3 regions of the Luteimonas dalianensis genome follow, and region 3 is predicted to be linked to each of the others. Evidence: predicted binding sites of a transcription regulator. Region 3 holds the regulator's gene; each other region holds the start of a gene.
The links. The regulator HrcA, encoded in region 3, represses chaperone genes, less so after heat shock. The targets are predictions, from matches to a motif close to TTNGCACTCNNNNNNNNNGAGTGCNAA.

Region 1 (5,439 bases), on a different contig from region 3:
CTCGATCCTGCTGGCCGGCGCGTTGTCGGCGTCGATCAGCAGCGCGATGCGCAGTTCGGTGTCGGCCATGCGTGGGGGCTCCGGTTGCGTTGCCGCAAAGCCTAACCGATCACCGTTTCCGTAGAGCGGCGGGTTGGCCCATGCCACAATCCCGGCTCTCCCCGCTGCCGGACACTTGCCGAATGCCCACCCAGCTCGAACAGCTGCGCACGCTGTCCACCGTGGTCGCCGACACCGGCGACATCGAGGCCATCGGCCGGTTCCGGCCGCAGGACGCCACCACCAACCCGTCGCTGCTGCTCAAGGCCGCCTCCATGGCGGCCTATGCCGGCCACATCGACGCGGCCGTGGGCGCGGCATCGGGCACGGGCGAAGCGCGCGTGGCCGACGCCGGCGACCGGCTGGCGGTGGCGATCGGCGGCGAGATCCTCAAGCTCATCCCGGGCCGCGTCTCCACCGAGGTCGACGCGCGCCTGAGCTTCGACACCGAGGCCACGGTGGCCAAGGCCCGGCGGCTGGTGGAGCTGTACGGCGAGGCCGGCATCGGCACCGACCGCCTGCTGATCAAGATCGCCTCCACCTGGGAAGGCATCCGCGCCGCCGAGCTGCTGGAGCGCGAGGGCATCCACTGCAACCTGACCCTGCTGTTCTCCTTCGCCCAGGCGCTGGCCTGCGCCGAGGCCGGGGTGTTCCTGATCTCGCCCTTCGTCGGCCGGATCCTCGACTGGCACCTGGCCAATGGCGCCGACAGGCCGGCCACGCCGCAGGACGACCCCGGCGTGCAGTCGGTCACCCGGATCTGGAACTGGTACAAGCGCCACGGCTACGACACCGTGGTGATGGGCGCCAGCTTCCGCAACACCGGCCAGGTGCTGGCGCTGGCCGGCTGCGACCGGCTGACGATCTCGCCCGAACTGCTGGGCGAGCTGGAGTCCGCGGACGCCGCGGTCGAACGCGGGCTGGTCGACGACGGCCAGCGCGCCCAGGCGCCGGCGGTCATGGGCGAAGCGGACTTCCGCTGGCAGCACAACGAAGACGCCATGGCCACCGACAAGCTCGCCGACGGCATCCGCCGCTTTGCGGCCGACCAGCGCAAGCTCGAAGAGATGCTGGCCGGGCGCCTGGCCTGACTGCCTTGCCTGCAAGCGGGCGACGCCCGGCCCGGTGGATGGCACCGTGGCGGCCGGTTTGGGTAGCATGCCCCTGTGGCCGGAGCGGTCATCGTCGGCTCGCGGCCGGTGCCCCCTGACCTGGCCACGGCATGTCCGAACTATTCACCAGCAGCGTCCTGTTCGCCCTCGCGGTCACCACCGCGGCGGGCCTGGCCACCGGCCTGGGCGGGCTGCTGGTGTTCACCACCAGGACGCCCAACGCGCGCATGCTCGCCTTCGGCCTGGCGTTCGCCGGCGGCGCGATGGTGTACGTCTCGCTGACCGACATCCTGGGCAAGTCGGTGGACGCGTTCGCGGCCGATTTCGGCGAGCGCGGCTTCGCCTATGGCACCTTCGCCTTCCTGGCCGGCGTGCTGCTGATCGGCGCCATCGACCGGCTGATCCCCAACCCGCACCAGCGGCTGGAAACCGACGATCCGTTCTTCCGCGAGCACAACCGCGAGTACATCAAGCGGGTCGGGCTGCTGACCGCCGCGGCGATCACCGCGCACAACCTGCCCGAGGGCCTGGCGACGTTCTTCGCCACCCTGGCCGATCCCAACCTGGGCCTGGCGCTGGCGTTCGCCATCGCCATCCACAACATCCCCGAAGGCATCGCCATCGCGGTGCCGGTGTACTACGCCACCGGCAACAAGGGCTATGCCTTCGCCGCGTGCATGCTGTCGGGCATGGCCGAGCCGCTGGGCGCGCTGGTGGGCTACACGCTGCTGGGGCCGTTCATGTCCAACGCCCTGTTCGGCGCGGTCTTCGGGATCATCGCCGGGGTGATGGTGTTCCTGGCCCTGGACGAACTGCTGCCCGCGGCCAAGCGCTACGCCAAGGGCCACGAGACCGTGTACGGCCTGGTGGTGGGCATGGCGACGATGGCCATCAGCCTCGTCCTGTTCAACTGGTAGCTGCGCCGCGCCGGGGCGCCGGCGGCCTGCAGAATGCAAACGGCCCGGGGATGCCGGGCCGTTCGGGTGTTGCCGGGTGCCGCGGGTCAGGCGGCGATCAGGCCGCGCATCTTCTTCAGCGCGTTGGCTTCCACCTGGCGGATGCGCTCGGCGGACACGCCGTACTCGTCGGCCAGTTCCTGCAGCGTGTCCTTGCTGTCCGGGTTGAGCCAGCGGCGCTGGATGATGTCGCGCGAGCGATCGTCCAGTTCGGCCAGGCCCTCGCGCAGCAGCTCCAGGCGGTGATCCCTGCGATCCTCGCGCTCGTAGGCCACGGCCGGGTCGCCCTCCTCGGAGACGAGATAGGCCTCCGGGGCCGGCGGGATCCGCTCGCTGTCATCGTCCACCGGCGCGTCGAAGCCGATGTCGCGGCCGGACAGGCGCGACTCCATCTCCAGCACCTCGCGCTCGGGCACGTTGAGCTCGCGCGCCACCGTGCTCACCTCTTCGGCGTTCAGCCAGCCCAGGCGCTTCTTGCTCTTGCGCAGGTTGAAGAACAGCTTGCGCTGGGCCTTGGTGGTGGCGACCTTCACGATGCGCCAGTTCTTGAGGATGTACTCGTGCATCTCGGCGCGGATCCAGTGCACCGCGAACGAGACCAGGCGCACGCCGACCGCGGGGTCGAAGCGCTTGACGGCCTTCATCAGGCCGATGTTGCCTTCCTGCACCAGGTCGCCCAGCGGCAGGCCGTAGCCCATGTAGCCGCGGGCCACGTGAACCACGAAGCGCAGGTGCGAATGCACCAGCTCCTGGGCCGCGTCCAGGTCTTCCTGGTCACGGTAGCGGTGGGCGAGCGCCTGCTCGTCCTCGGCCGAGAGCACCGGGATCTGGTAGACGGCGCCGATGTACGCATCGAGCGAGCCGATCGGGCTCGGCACCGGGAGGCTGTTGGAAACCAGGGCGTGGGAGGTCATGGTCTGTGTCATGGGCATCATTTTAGCAGTGTCCATATGTGACTGCTAAGCCGGTGAAAAGTTCCTTTTCCGTTCCATTCATGGAACATGATTAACGCAACCCATTGATTTTATTTGAACCCTGGAGCCAGCCCATTGTATCTGGTCCGGCGGGAACAGCGACCTTGCGCTATGCTCGCACTCCCCGCCCGCAGTCCCGGCGCGCCATCCGCACGCCCCGTTTCGTGGCCAACCGACTCCTGCTCCTGCTGCTGTCCCTCACCCTGCTGCTTGGCGGCACGGGATCGCTGATGGCGCAGGTCCGCATGGCGGCGGGCATGGACATGGGGACAGTGCAAACGCAGGCAGGCGCTGCCGTGGTTGACCCGGTTGCCGGGGAGGATGATTGCCATGGCGAACATGCCAGCCAGGACACCGAGAGCTCCGGCCATGAAGGCCACGACATGCACGGCGACGAGACCTGCCTGAAGCTGTGCCTGACACTTTGCCTGCACTCGTGCAATGCGGTGTTCGGCGCCCAGGCACAGTTCCCGGCCCCGGCCATCTCGAGCATGCTGCTGCCCGAAGCCGCATCGGCGCCGCCTGCCACCCCGTCGTCCCCACCGATCCGTCCCCCGATCGCCTGAGCCTCCGCCACTGGCGGACGACGCAACGTGTGCCTTGCAGGGCATGCGCGCTCCGAACCAATGATCGAAAGCGGTCGCCGCACAGGCGCCGCAGCGAGGACAACCAGATGACTTCCAGACGACACAGCCCACCGGCGCAGATGCCGGTGTCCCCGTCGCGTCGCATGTTCGTGCAGGGCCTGGCCCTGGGCGGCGTGGCGCTTTCCACCGGCCTGCTGCGCAACCCGGCCCACGCCGCCGGCTCCGGCCATGCCAGCCCGGGCGGCGTGCTGACCGCCACCGACCTGCAGCTCGGCGTCGGCGCGAGCACGGTCAATTTCACCGGCCGCACCCGCCCGGCGATCACCGTCAACAACAGCCTGCCTGCCCCGCTGCTGCGCTGGCGCGAGGGCGACACGGTCACCATCCGCGTCTCCAACCACCTGCCCGGGCATACCCAGACCTCGATCCACTGGCACGGCATCCTGCTGCCGGCGAACATGGACGGGGTGCCGGGCATGAGCTTCGACGGCATCTATCCGGGCGAGTCGTACCTGTACCGCTTCCAGCTCAGGCAGTCGGGCACCTACTGGTACCACAGCCATTCGCTGCACCAGGAGCAGGCCGGCCTGTACGGGCCGATGATCATCGACCCGATCGAGCCGCCGCCCTACCACTGGGACCGCGAGCACGTGGTGCTGCTGTCGGACTGGACCGACCTGACCCCGGACGCGCTGTTCCGGCGGCTGAAGAAGAACTCCCATTACGACAACTACTACATGCCCACGATCGGCGATTTCTTCCGCGACGTGCGCCGCGATGGCTGGCGCGCCACCCGCGCCGACCGCCGGTCCTGGGGGCAGATGCGGATGACGCCGACCGACCTGTCCGACGTCAACGCCAACACCTATACCTACCTGATGAACGGCGCGAACCCGGCCAGCAACTGGACCGGGCAGTTCCGCCCCGGCGAGAAGGTCCTGCTGCGCTTCATCAACGCCGCCAACATGACCTACTTCGACATCCGCATCCCGGGCTTGAAGATGACCGTGGTCGCCGCCGACGGCCAGTACATCCATCCGGTGACGGTGGACGAGTTCCGCATGGGCGTGGCGGAGACCTTCGACGTGATCGTCGAGCCAAGCGGCCAGGACGCCTTCACCATCTTCGCCCAGGACATGGGCCGCACCGGCTATGCGCGCGGCACCCTGGCGGTGCAGGCGGGGCTGGAAGCACCAATCCCCGCGGTCGATCCGCGTCCGCTGCTGACGATGGACGACATGGGCCACGGCGGACATGGCGATCATGGCGGGCACGATGCCCACGCGGGCCACGGTGGCCACCACGGGCACGGCGGTGCCGACATGCAGGCGCACCCTGCCAGCGAAACCAACAACCCGCTGGTGGACATGCAGACCATGACCCCGACCCATCGCCTGGACGATCCGGGCATCGGCCTGCGCGACAACGGCCGCCACACCCTGACCTATGCCGACCTCAACAGCCTGTTCGAGGATCCGGACGGCCGCGATCCGGGTCGCGACATCGAACTGCACCTGACCGGCCACATGGAGAAGTTCTCCTGGTCGTTCGACGGCATCCCCTTCGCCAGCTCCGAGCCGCTGCGGCTTAACTACGGCGAGCGCGTGCGCATCATCCTGGTCAACGACACCATGATGCAGCACCCCATCCACCTGCACGGCATGTGGAGCGACGTGGAGGACGAGCACGGCGCGTTCAAGGTACGCAAGCACACGGTGGACATGCCGCCCGGCTCCAAACGCAGCTACCGCGTGCGCGCCGACGCACTCGG
Region 2 (5,439 bases), on a different contig from region 3:
CAGGCCATCGTCCAGCCCAGGGTGCCGTGGCCGGTGTTGAGCAGCAGGTTGGAGTAGCCGGTGGCGCCGATCACCGGCGGGCCGTCGGGGGTGGACGGGCGCAGGCCTGTCCAGAACTCGGCCGCCTCCAGGTCGCCGCCCTCCGGGTACAGGCTGCGCACCACCATCTCCAGGGTCTGGCGGCGGCGTTCGGGCAGCGACATGTCGTAGCCGGACACCTCGGCCATGCCGCCGACCCGGATGCGGTCGTCGAAGCGGGTGATGGCGACCTTGTAGCTCTCGTCCAGCACGGTGGAGATCGGCGCCATGCCGGGGTCGCGGATCGGGATGGTCAGCGAGTAGCCCTTGAGCGGGTAGACCGGCAGGCGGATGCCCAGCGGCGCGAGCAGGGGGGCGCTCCAGCTGCCGGTGGCCAGCACGTAGCGGTCGGCGCTCTCCAGGCGGCCGTCGATGCGCACGCCGGAGATCTTGCCGCCGCCGGCCTGCAGCGCCTCCACGGTGCCCTGGCGGAACTCCACGCCCTGGCGGGCGGCCAGTTCGGCCAGCTGCACGGTGAACAGGTGGCAGTCGCCGGTTTCATCGCCCGGCAGGCGCAGGGCGCCGACCAGGTCGTCCTGTACCTTCGCCAGCGCCGGCTCGGCGCCGATGATGCCGGCGCGGTCGAGCAACTGGTAGGCGACCCCGTACTGTTCGAGGATGGCGATGTCGCGGGCGGCGGCGTCGAGCTGGGCCTGGGTGCGGAACAGCTGGGTGGTGCCCAGGGTGCGCTGTTCGTACTGCAGGCCCTGCTCCTGGCGCAGCTGCTCCAGGCACAGGCGGCTGTATTCGGCCAGGCGCACCATGCGCGCCTTGCTCACGCCGTAGCGGGCGCTGGTGCAGTTGCGCAGCATCTGCCACATCCAGCGGTACTGGGCCGGGTCGGCGGTGGGCTTGACCGCGAGCGGGGCGTGGCGCGAGAGCAGCCACTTGATGGCCTTGAGCGGGATGCCGGGGGCGGGCCAAGGCGAGGCGTAGCCGGGCGAGACCTGGCCGGCGTTGGCGAAGCTGGTTTCCATCGCCGGCTCGGGCTGGCGGTCGACGACGACGACGTCGTGGCCGGCCTGGCGCAGGTACCAGGCGCTGGTGACGCCGACGACTCCGGAACCGAGAACCAGGATGCGCATGGTGATGTCTTCGCGTGCAATCGCGTCAAAGCAGGGAGGCCGGCCAGTATATTTTTGATATGGCAGTGATATTTCCCGTTTATGATCCACAGATCGGGGAAAAATCCTGTTTTCCCGCTGTTTGGAGGAGGCTTGCATGGCCAGGCGAGGGCTGGATCGGATTGACCGCAGGATCCTGCGCATCCTGCAGCGCGAGGGGCGCATTCCTTTCACCGAGCTGGGCGAGCGGGTGGGGCTGTCGACCACGCCGTGCGCGGAGCGGGTGCGAAGGCTGGAGCGCGACGGGGTGATCACCGGCTATCACGCGCGGGTGACCCCGGAGGCGGCGGGGGCGGCGCTGCTGGTGTTCGTGCATATCAGCCTGGCGTACAAGTCGGGTGACATCTTCGAGGAGTTCCGGCGCGCGGCGCTGAAGCTGCCGCACGTGCTGGAGTGCCATCTGGTGTCGGGGGATTTCGACTACCTGATCAAGGCGCGGATTTCGGAGATGGCGTCGTACCGCAAGCTGCTGGGGAGCACGCTGCTGACGCTGCCGTATGTGCGCGAGTCGCGGAGCTACATCGTGATGGAGGAGGTGAAGGAGACCCTGGAGCTTCCGCTGGCGGATTGACGCGGGGTGGTTCGGGAAGGCTGCGTTGGCTTGGGTGCGGCGCGATGATCTGGAGGGCCCCGCCGCGGCCGGGAGGCCTTTTCGCTCCATGTCCCCCGGCCTCCGCCTGCGGCTACCCCGCCGGCCCGCCCGTGGAACATTCCATCCAGCGCTGGAAAATTTCCCCTGCTTGCCCTTGAACCCGGAAATCGGGGCCCCATGTTCGGGTCACGCCCGGTTCGCCGGGTCTTGCTGCCCGCGGCTTTGGCACTCCCAAGGGTGGAGTGCTAAGATCGCCGCCCAATTTCCAACCCGATCAATCACTTGACGAGGATCGACATGAGCAATATCAAGCCGCTTTACGACCGCGTGGTCATCAAGCGTACCGAGGAAGAGAAGATGTCGGCCGGCGGGATCGTGATCCCGGATTCGGCGACCGAGAAGCCCATCAAGGGCGAAGTCGTGGCCATCGGCGACGGCAAGGCGCTGGACAACGGCGACGTGCGCGCGCCGAAGGTGAAGGTCGGCGACCAGGTGCTGTTCGGCAAGTACAGCGGCACCGAGGTGAAGCTGGAAGGCACCGAGTACCTGGTGGTCCGCGAGGACGACATCCTGGCGATCCTGGGCTGATCCGCGGCTCTTTCGATCCCCATATCCCCCCAATCACAAGACATCACATTCCGGAGTTAGCAAATGGCTGCCAAGGAAATCCGTTTCGGTGAGGACGCGCGCTCGAAGATGGTGCGCGGCGTGAACACCCTCGCCAATGCCGTCAAGGCCACCCTCGGCCCCAAGGGCCGCAACGTCGTGCTCGACAAGAGCTTCGGCGCCCCCACGATCACCAAGGACGGCGTGTCCGTCGCCAAGGAGATCGAGCTGGCCGACAAGTTCGAGAACATGGGCGCGCAGATGGTCAAGGAAGTCGCTTCCAAGACCTCCGACAGCGCCGGTGACGGCACCACCACCGCCACAGTGCTGGCCCAGGCGCTGATCCGCGAGGGCTCCAAGGCGGTTGCCGCGGGCATGAACCCGATGGACCTCAAGCGCGGCATCGACCAGGCCGTGCGCGCCGCCGTGGACGAGCTGAAGAACATCTCCAAGCCCACCGCCGACGACAAGGCGATCGCCCAGGTCGGCACCATCTCGGCCAACTCCGACGAGTCGATCGGCTCGATCATCGCCGACGCGATGAAGAAGGTCGGCAAGGAAGGCGTGATCACCGTTGAAGAGGGCTCGGGCCTGGACAACGAGCTGGACGTGGTCGAGGGCATGCAGTTCGACCGCGGCTACCTGTCGCCGTACTTCATCAACAACCAGCAGTCGATGAGCGCCGAGCTGGATGATCCGTTCATCCTGCTGCACGACAAGAAGATCTCCAATGTTCGCGACCTGCTGCCGGTGCTGGAAGGCGTGGCCAAGGCCGGCAAGCCGCTGCTGATCGTGGCCGAGGAAGTCGAGGGCGAGGCCCTGGCGACCCTGGTGGTCAACACCATCCGCGGCATCGTCAAGGTCGTGGCCGTGAAGGCCCCGGGCTTCGGCGACCGTCGCAAGGCGATGCTGGAAGACATGGCCGTGCTGACCGGTGGCACCGTGATCTCCGAGGAAGTGGGCCTGCAGCTGGAAAAGGCCACCATCCAGGACCTGGGCCGCGCCAAGAAGGTGCAGGTGACCAAGGAGAACACCACCATCATCGACGGCGCCGGCGACGTGGCCGACATCGAGGCCCGCATCAAGCAGATCAAGGCGCAGATCGAGGAGACCTCCTCGGACTACGACCGCGAGAAGCTGCAGGAGCGCGTGGCCAAGCTGGCCGGCGGCGTGGCCGTGATCAAGGTCGGCGCTTCGACCGAGATCGAGATGAAGGAAAAGAAGGCCCGCGTCGAAGACGCCCTGCACGCCACCCGCGCCGCGGTTGAAGAGGGTGTGGTGCCGGGCGGCGGCGTCGCCCTGATCCGCGCGCTGCAGGCCATCGGCGAGCTCAAGGGCGCCAACGAGGACCAGACCCACGGCATCGCCATCGCCCTGCGCGCGATGGAGGCCCCGCTGCGCGAGATCGTCGACAACGCCGGCGAGGAGCCCTCGGTCATCGTCAACAAGGTCAAGGACGGCCAGGGCAACTACGGCTACAACGCCGCCAACGGCGAGTTCGGCGACATGATCGAGTTCGGCATCCTGGATCCGACCAAGGTCACCCGCTCGGCGCTGCAGAACGCGGCCTCGATCGCCGGCCTGATGATCACCACCGAAGCCATGGTGGCCGAGCTTCCGAAGAAGGAAGAGCCGGCCATGCCGGGCGGCGGCGACATGGGCGGCATGGGTGGCATGGGCGGCATGGGCTTCTGATCCCGCCCCATCTGCCGTACCGCAACACGGAAAACCCCGCCGCGAGGCGGGGTTTTCTTTTGGACGTCCGTTACAGATGTGGGAGACGTGACTGTTGTCGCGGTGGGCTGACGGGCCCCGCCGCGGCCGGGAACCCTTTGCGCTCCATGTCCCCCGGCCTTCGCCTGCGGCTACGGCCTCCTCCTTTACTTACGCGCAAAGGCCTCCCGGCCACGGCGGGGCTCGGCTGCGGGGACGGCGCCGACGTGGCGACGCGTGTGCTTTGTGGGTGGGGGAAGAATGGCTACCTTGTGCGGGTGTCCGTCGGACCTGTCGACGGTCGACTCTCACGATGGAGTGCGCCTGATGAAGCTGATCCTGTCCCTTGCCGCGGTTCTGACCGCCGGATCCCTGCCGGCTGGTGCCCTCGCCGCGCCCGTTTGCGCCGACCTGCTGGTGGTCGATGCCGACATCCGCACGCTGGATGAGGACATGCCGCGTGCGAATGCGCTGGCGACGATCGGGTCGCGCATCGCGGCTGTCGGAGATGAAGAGGAGGTCCGCGGGCTGGCCTGCGGGTCGACCCGGGTGATCGACGCCGGCGGGCGGCTGGTGCTGCCCGGCTTCAACGACAGCCACGTGCACTTCATGGACGGCGGCCAGGGGCTGTCGTCGGTGGACTTGCGCGATGCCGATTCGCAGCGGGAGTTCGCGCGCCGGATAGCGGACTTTGCCGCGGATCTGCCGGAAGGCGCCTGGATACTCAATGGCAACTGGGACCACGAGCGCTGGAATCCCAACGACCTGCCCACGCGCCAGCTGATCGACGCGGCGACGCCGGACAACCCGGTGTTCGTGCAGCGCCTGGACGGGCACATGGCGCTGGCCAACAGCCTGGCGCTGGAGCTGGCCGGGCTCACCCGCGACACGCCGGATCCGCCGGGCGGGGAGATCGTACGCGACGCCGAGGGCGAGCCGACCGGGGTGCTCAAGGACGATGCGATGGCCGCGGTTTCGGCGGTGATTCCCGAGCGCAGTTTTGAACAGGCGCTGGCGGTCGCGCAGGCGGCCACCGACCACGCCGCGTCGCTGGGCGTGACCAGCGTGCAGGACATGGGGCCGAACCGGCCGGGCGTATACCAGGAGCTGGCGCGCCAGGGCCGGCTCAAGACCCGGATCTATGCGGTCTCGCCGCTGGGTGACTACCAGCGCTGGGTGCGCGCCGGCATCCGCGCCGCGTTTGGCGGGCCGATGCTGCGGGTGGGTGGGCTGAAGGGCTTCACCGACGGCAGCCTGGGCTCGACCACGGCCTGGTTCTTCGAGCCGTACCTGGACCAGCCGGACTCCACCGGCCTGGCGCTGGAG
Region 3 (5,439 bases):
AGCACGAGGTCGCCCGCCAGCACGGCTTCCAGCTGGTGGATCACTCCCTGGTTCTGTACGTACGCAAGACGAAATAACGTCCCGGCAGCAGGAGCGCGCACGAAGCGCTCCCGCGGGTTTTTTCATTCGACGTCGGTGAGCAGCCGTTTGGCGGCGGCGCGGGCCTCGCGGCTGACTTCCACGCCGCCGAGCATCCGGGCCAGTTCCTCCTGGCGCTGTTTGGCGTCCAGCGTCGTGGCGGTGCTCTCGGTGGCGCCGTCCACTTCGGATTTGCTGACCAGGTAGTGGGCATGGCCCTGCGCGGCCACCTGGGGCAGGTGGGTCACGCACAGCACCTGGCGGGTGCGGCCCAGGGCGCGCAGCTTGCGGCCCACGATCCCGGCCACGGCGCCGCCGATGCCCGAATCCACTTCGTCGAAGACCATGGTCGGCACCGCGTCCAGGCCCAGCGCGGCGACCTCGATCGCCAGCGAGATCCGCGACAGCTCGCCGCCCGAGGCCACCCGGCGCAGCGGCCGCGGCGGCTGGCCGGCGTTGGCCGATACCAGAAACTCCACCCGCTCCGCGCCCTGCGGATCGGGCCGCTCGCGCTGCTGCTCCTGGAGCTCGACCTCGAAGCGGCCGCCGCCCATGCCCAGTTCGGCGATTAGCGCGGTGGTGTCGCGCGAGAGCGTTTTCGCGGCCCGGGCGCGGGCCTTGCCCAGGGCGTCGGCGGCGCTGCGCCAGCGGCCGGCGGCGGCCTGGATCTCCTGGTCGAGCGCCTGCAGGCGTTCATCGGCGTGTTCCAGCGCGTCCAGCTCGGCGGCCATCTCGTCGCGGCGCACGGCCAGGGCTTCCGGGGCGACCCGGTGCTTGCGGGCCAGGTCGTGCAGCTGGACAAGGCGCTGCTCCAGCTGCCGGTAGCTCTCCGGATCCACGTCCAGGTCGTCGCGCACCAGCTGCAGCAGGCTGGCGGCCTCTTCAAGCTGGATACCCGCCGATTCGAGCATGGCGTCGACTTCGGCCAGCCTCGGCTCGTGCTCCTGCATGCGGGCCAGCCCGGCGCGGATGCGCTGTACCTGGGCGTCCAGCGAATCGTCGCCGCCGATCCGCTCCAGCGCGCCGTCGCAGGCATCGATCAGTTCGGCCGAGTGGGCGTGGCGGCGATGGTCGGCCAGCAGTGTCTGGATGGCGTCCGGCTCCAGCGGCTGGCCTTCCAGCTCCTGCAGCTGGTGCCGCAGCCAGTCGCGCCGCTCGGCCGGGTCGCCGGTGCGCGAGAGCGCGTCGCGCTCCTGTTCCAGCGCCGTCCACGCGCGTGCCGCCGCGGCCACTTCGGACAGCTCGGCCGGGTGCCGGCCGTAGGCGTCCAGCAGCGCCAGCTGGCTGCCGCGCGAGAGCAGGGCCTGGTGCTCGTGCTGGCCGTGGATCTCGACCAGCAGGCCGGCCAGTTCACCCAGCTGGGCGAGGGTGGCCGGGCGGCCGTTGATCCACGCGCGCGAGCCGCCGTCGGCGCGCAGGGTGCGGCGCAGCTGGCAGGCGTCGTCCTCGTCGAATTCATGCTCGACCAGCCACGCCAGCGCCGCCGGGGTGTCGGCGAGGTCGAACAAGGCGCTCAGCTCGGCGCGGGCGGCGCCGTGGCGGACCATGCCGCTGTCCGCGCGCAGGCCCGAGAGGAAGCCCAGGGCGTCGACCAGCAGCGACTTGCCGGCGCCTGTTTCCCCGGAAATCACCGTCAGGCCGGGGCCGAACTCCATTTCGGTGGCGCTGGCGACGGCGAAATCGCGGATCGTGAGATGGGTCAGCATAGGGGCGTGATTGTGCAGCGCGGGGCCGGTGGCGGCCAAGCCCGTGGCGGGGGCCGCCAGCATCGGCCGTCCGCGTCGCACGGCCTGCGATACGGGCCCCCGGGGGCCGTGCCCGGTTGCGAAGCCGCCGTGCCGGCCGTATATCGTGGACATCATATGAGCCAGCCACAGGGCCCTTCCGGACACGATCTCGACCCGCGCGCGCGCCAGCTGCTGCGCACCCTGATCGGCCGCCACATCCAGGACGGCGAGCCGGTCGGGTCGCAGACCCTGGCCCGGCATTCGGGCCTGGAGGTCAGCCCGGCGACGATCCGCAACATCCTCGCCGACCTGGAGGAAAGCGGCTTCCTGTCCTCCCCGCACACCTCGGCCGGCCGGATCCCGACGGCACAGGGCTACCGGGTCTTCGTCGACTCGCTGCTCCAGCTCAAGCCGCTGCCCGAGGCGGAGATCGCGCGCGTGCGCGGTGGGCTGGCCCCCGGTGGCGGCACCCAGTCGCTGCTGGGCAGCGCCTCGGAGCTGGTGTCGGCGATGACCCACTTCGTCGGCGTGGTCAGCGTGCCCCGGCGCGAGCGCTTCGCCTTCCGCCACATCGATTTCGTGGCGGTGGATGCGCAGCGGGTGATGGCGATCCTGGTGTTCGCCGACAACGAAGTGCAGAACCGGCTCATCCAGACCCGCCGCGGCTACGGGCCGGCCGAGCTGGAGCGGGTGGCCAACTATCTCAACGCGCATTTCGCCGGCATGCCGCTGGGCGAGATCCGCGCGGCGCTGGTGCGCGACATGCGCACCGCCCGCAGCGAGATGGAAAGCCTGCTGGCGCAGACCGTGGAGCTGGCCGAACAGGCGCTGGGCGGTGACGACGACGACATGGTGGTGGCCGGCCAGAACCGCCTGATCGGCCTGCAGGACCTGTCGGATCTGGAGCGGCTGCGCGAGCTGTTCGAGGCGTTTTCGCGCAAACGCGAGATCCTGCAGCTGCTCGAGCGCACGGTGGACGCGCCCGGGGTGCGCATCTTCATTGGCGAGGAGACCGGGCTGGCGCCGCTGGAAGGGGTGTCGCTGGTGACCGCCAGCTACGGCACCGGTGGCCAGGTGCTGGGCGTGCTCGGCGCGATCGGGCCGACCCGGATGGCGTATGAGCGGGTGATCCCCGTCGTCCAGGCCACGGCCGGGGCGCTGGGGGCGGCGCTGGACGCGGCCGGAGAGGGCTGATTCCGCAGCGGGCTTGAATTGCCCCGGGGCGGGCCCCATTGCCGGTGCAACGGCGGCAGAACGACCGCTACGGGACCAGAAATGAACCACGAATCCGGACAGGACAAGGACCCCCGGCAGGAGCCGGGCGGGGCCCAGGAAACCGACGCCAGCCAGGTGCTGCACGAGCAGTTCGAGGCGCTGCAGGGCGAGCTGGAGCAGCTGCGGGCGCAGTCGCTGCTCGAGCGCGCCGACCTTGAGAACCAGCGCAAGCGCATGGCCCGCGACGTCGAGTCCGCGCGCCGCTTCGCCAACGAACGCCTGCTGGCGGATCTGCTGCCGGTGTTCGACAGCATCGAAGCCGGCCTGGCCAACGCCGCCAGTGACGATCCGCTGCGGGCGGGCCTGGAGGCCACCCTGCGCCAGCTGCTCAAGGTGACCGCGGCCAATGGCTTGCTGGAAGTCGCGCCCGCGCCGGGCGAGGCCTTCGACCCGCAGCACCACCAGGCCATGAGCGTGGCCGAGGCCCCCGGCGTCGCGCCGGGCGCGGTGGTGCAGCTGTTCCAGAAGGGCTACGTGCTCAACGAACGCCTGCTGCGTCCGGCCATGGTCGTGGTCGCCCCCTCGTAGCAGCGCAATTGGCCGGCGCGTGCTTGAACCCCCGCCAGCCGCCCCCAGATACAGCGTATCGGCGGCCCGGCCGCCCCCGAAACCAGTACAGAACCAGGATCCAGAGGAACCCACTCATGGCAAAGATCATCGGAATCGACCTCGGTACGACCAACTCGTGCGTGGCGATCATGGACGGCAGCAAGGCCAAGGTCATCGAGAACAGCGAGGGTGACCGCACCACGCCGTCGATCGTGGCCTACACCAAGGACGGCGAGGTGCTCGTGGGCGCCTCGGCCAAGCGCCAGGCCGTCACCAACCCGCACAACACCTTCTTCGCGGTCAAGCGCCTGATCGGCCGCAAGTTCAGCGACGCCGAAGTCCAGAAGGACATCGGCCTGGTGCCCTACAAGATCGTCGAGCACGACAACGGCGATGCCTGGGTGCAGTCCAGCGACGGCAAGAAGCTCTCCGCGCAGGAAGTGTCCGCGCGCATCCTGGAGAAGATGAAGAAGACCGCCGAGGACTACCTGGGCGAAAAGGTCACCGAGGCGGTCATCACCGTGCCGGCCTACTTCAACGACTCCCAGCGCCAGGCGACCAAGGACGCCGGCCGCATCGCCGGCCTGGACGTGAAGCGCATCATCAACGAGCCAACCGCGGCCGCGCTGGCGTACGGCCTGGACAAGAGCGGCGGCGACCGCAAGATCGCCGTGTACGACCTGGGCGGCGGCACCTTCGACGTGTCGATCATCGAGATCGCCGAGGTCGACGGCGAGAAGCAGTTCGAGGTGCTGGCCACCAACGGCGACACCTTCCTGGGCGGCGAGGACTTCGACGCGCGGGTCATCGACTATCTGGTCGAGGAGTTCCAGAAGGACCAGGGCATCGACCTGCGCAAGGATCCGCTTGCCCTGCAGCGCCTGAAGGACGCCGCCGAGCGGGCCAAGATCGAGCTTTCCAGCGCCCAGCAGACCGAGGTCAACCTGCCGTACGTGACCGCCGATGCTTCCGGCCCCAAGCACCTGAACATCAAGCTCACCCGGGCCAAGCTGGAAGCGCTGGTGGAAGACCTGGTGAAGAAGTCGATCGAGCCGTGCCGGATCGCGCTCAACGACGCCGGCCTGCGCGCCAGCGAGATCAGCGAGGTGATCCTGGTCGGCGGCCAGACCCGCATGCCCAAGGTGCAGCAGGCCGTGGCCGAGTTCTTCGGCAAGGAGCCGCGCAAGGACGTCAATCCCGACGAGGCGGTGGCCATCGGCGCCGCGGTGCAGGGCGGCGTGCTGGCCGGCGACGTCAAGGACGTGCTGCTGCTGGACGTGACCCCGCTGAGCCTGGGCATCGAGACCCTGGGCGGCGTGTTCACCAAGATCATCGAGAAGAACACCACGGTGCCGACCAAGGCCTCGCAGACGTTCAGCACCGCCGAGGACAACCAGTCCGCGGTGACCGTGCACGTGCTGCAGGGCGAGCGTGAGCAGGCCCGCTACAACAAGTCGCTGGCCAAGTTCGACCTGACCGGCATCGAGCCGGCCCCGCGCGGCATGCCGCAGGTGGAGGTGTCGTTCGACATCGACGCCAACGGCATCGTCCACGTGACCGCCAAGGACAAGAAGACCGGCAAGGAGCAGAAGGTCGAGATCAAGGCCGGCTCGGGCCTGTCGGACGATGAGATCCAGCGGATGGTCGCCGACGCCGAGGCCCACCGCGAGGACGACCGCAAGTTCCAGGAGCTGGTGCAGGCCCGCAACCAGGCCGACGCGCTGGTGCACAGCACCCGCAGCGCGATCAAGGACAACGGCGACAAGGTGCCGGGCGAGGTGATCGGCCAGGTCGAGTCGGCGATCGCCGA

Region 1: the regulator HrcA is predicted to act here: its motif matches at 3,044-3,070, upstream of rpoH (RNA polymerase sigma factor RpoH).
Region 2: the regulator HrcA is predicted to act here: its motif matches at 2,017-2,043, upstream of groES (co-chaperone GroES).

What each region holds. Positions count from the first base shown of each region.
Region 1 is NZ_JBMPPO010000007.1:29,284-34,722, reverse strand. It holds gene ACOZ90_RS11040 (NYN domain-containing protein) at 1-69, opposite strand, end outside; gene tal (transaldolase) at 183-1,130, shown strand; gene zupT (zinc transporter ZupT) at 1,262-2,068, shown strand; gene rpoH (RNA polymerase sigma factor RpoH) at 2,155-3,033, opposite strand; gene ACOZ90_RS11020 (CopL family metal-binding regulatory protein) at 3,246-3,647, shown strand; gene ACOZ90_RS11015 (copper resistance system multicopper oxidase) at 3,755-5,439, shown strand, end outside.
Region 2 is NZ_JBMPPO010000004.1:181,284-186,722, reverse strand. It holds gene ACOZ90_RS07460 (D-amino acid dehydrogenase) at 1-1,163, opposite strand, end outside; gene ACOZ90_RS07455 (AsnC family transcriptional regulator) at 1,300-1,773, shown strand; gene groES (co-chaperone GroES) at 2,092-2,382, shown strand; gene groL (chaperonin GroEL) at 2,446-4,095, shown strand; gene ACOZ90_RS07440 (amidohydrolase) at 4,441-5,439, shown strand, end outside.
Region 3 is NZ_JBMPPO010000001.1:301,789-307,227, reverse strand. It holds gene fur (ferric iron uptake transcriptional regulator) at 1-77, shown strand, start outside; gene recN (DNA repair protein RecN) at 123-1,784, opposite strand; gene hrcA (heat-inducible transcriptional repressor HrcA) at 1,941-2,999, shown strand; gene grpE (nucleotide exchange factor GrpE) at 3,081-3,608, shown strand; gene dnaK (molecular chaperone DnaK) at 3,725-5,439, shown strand, end outside.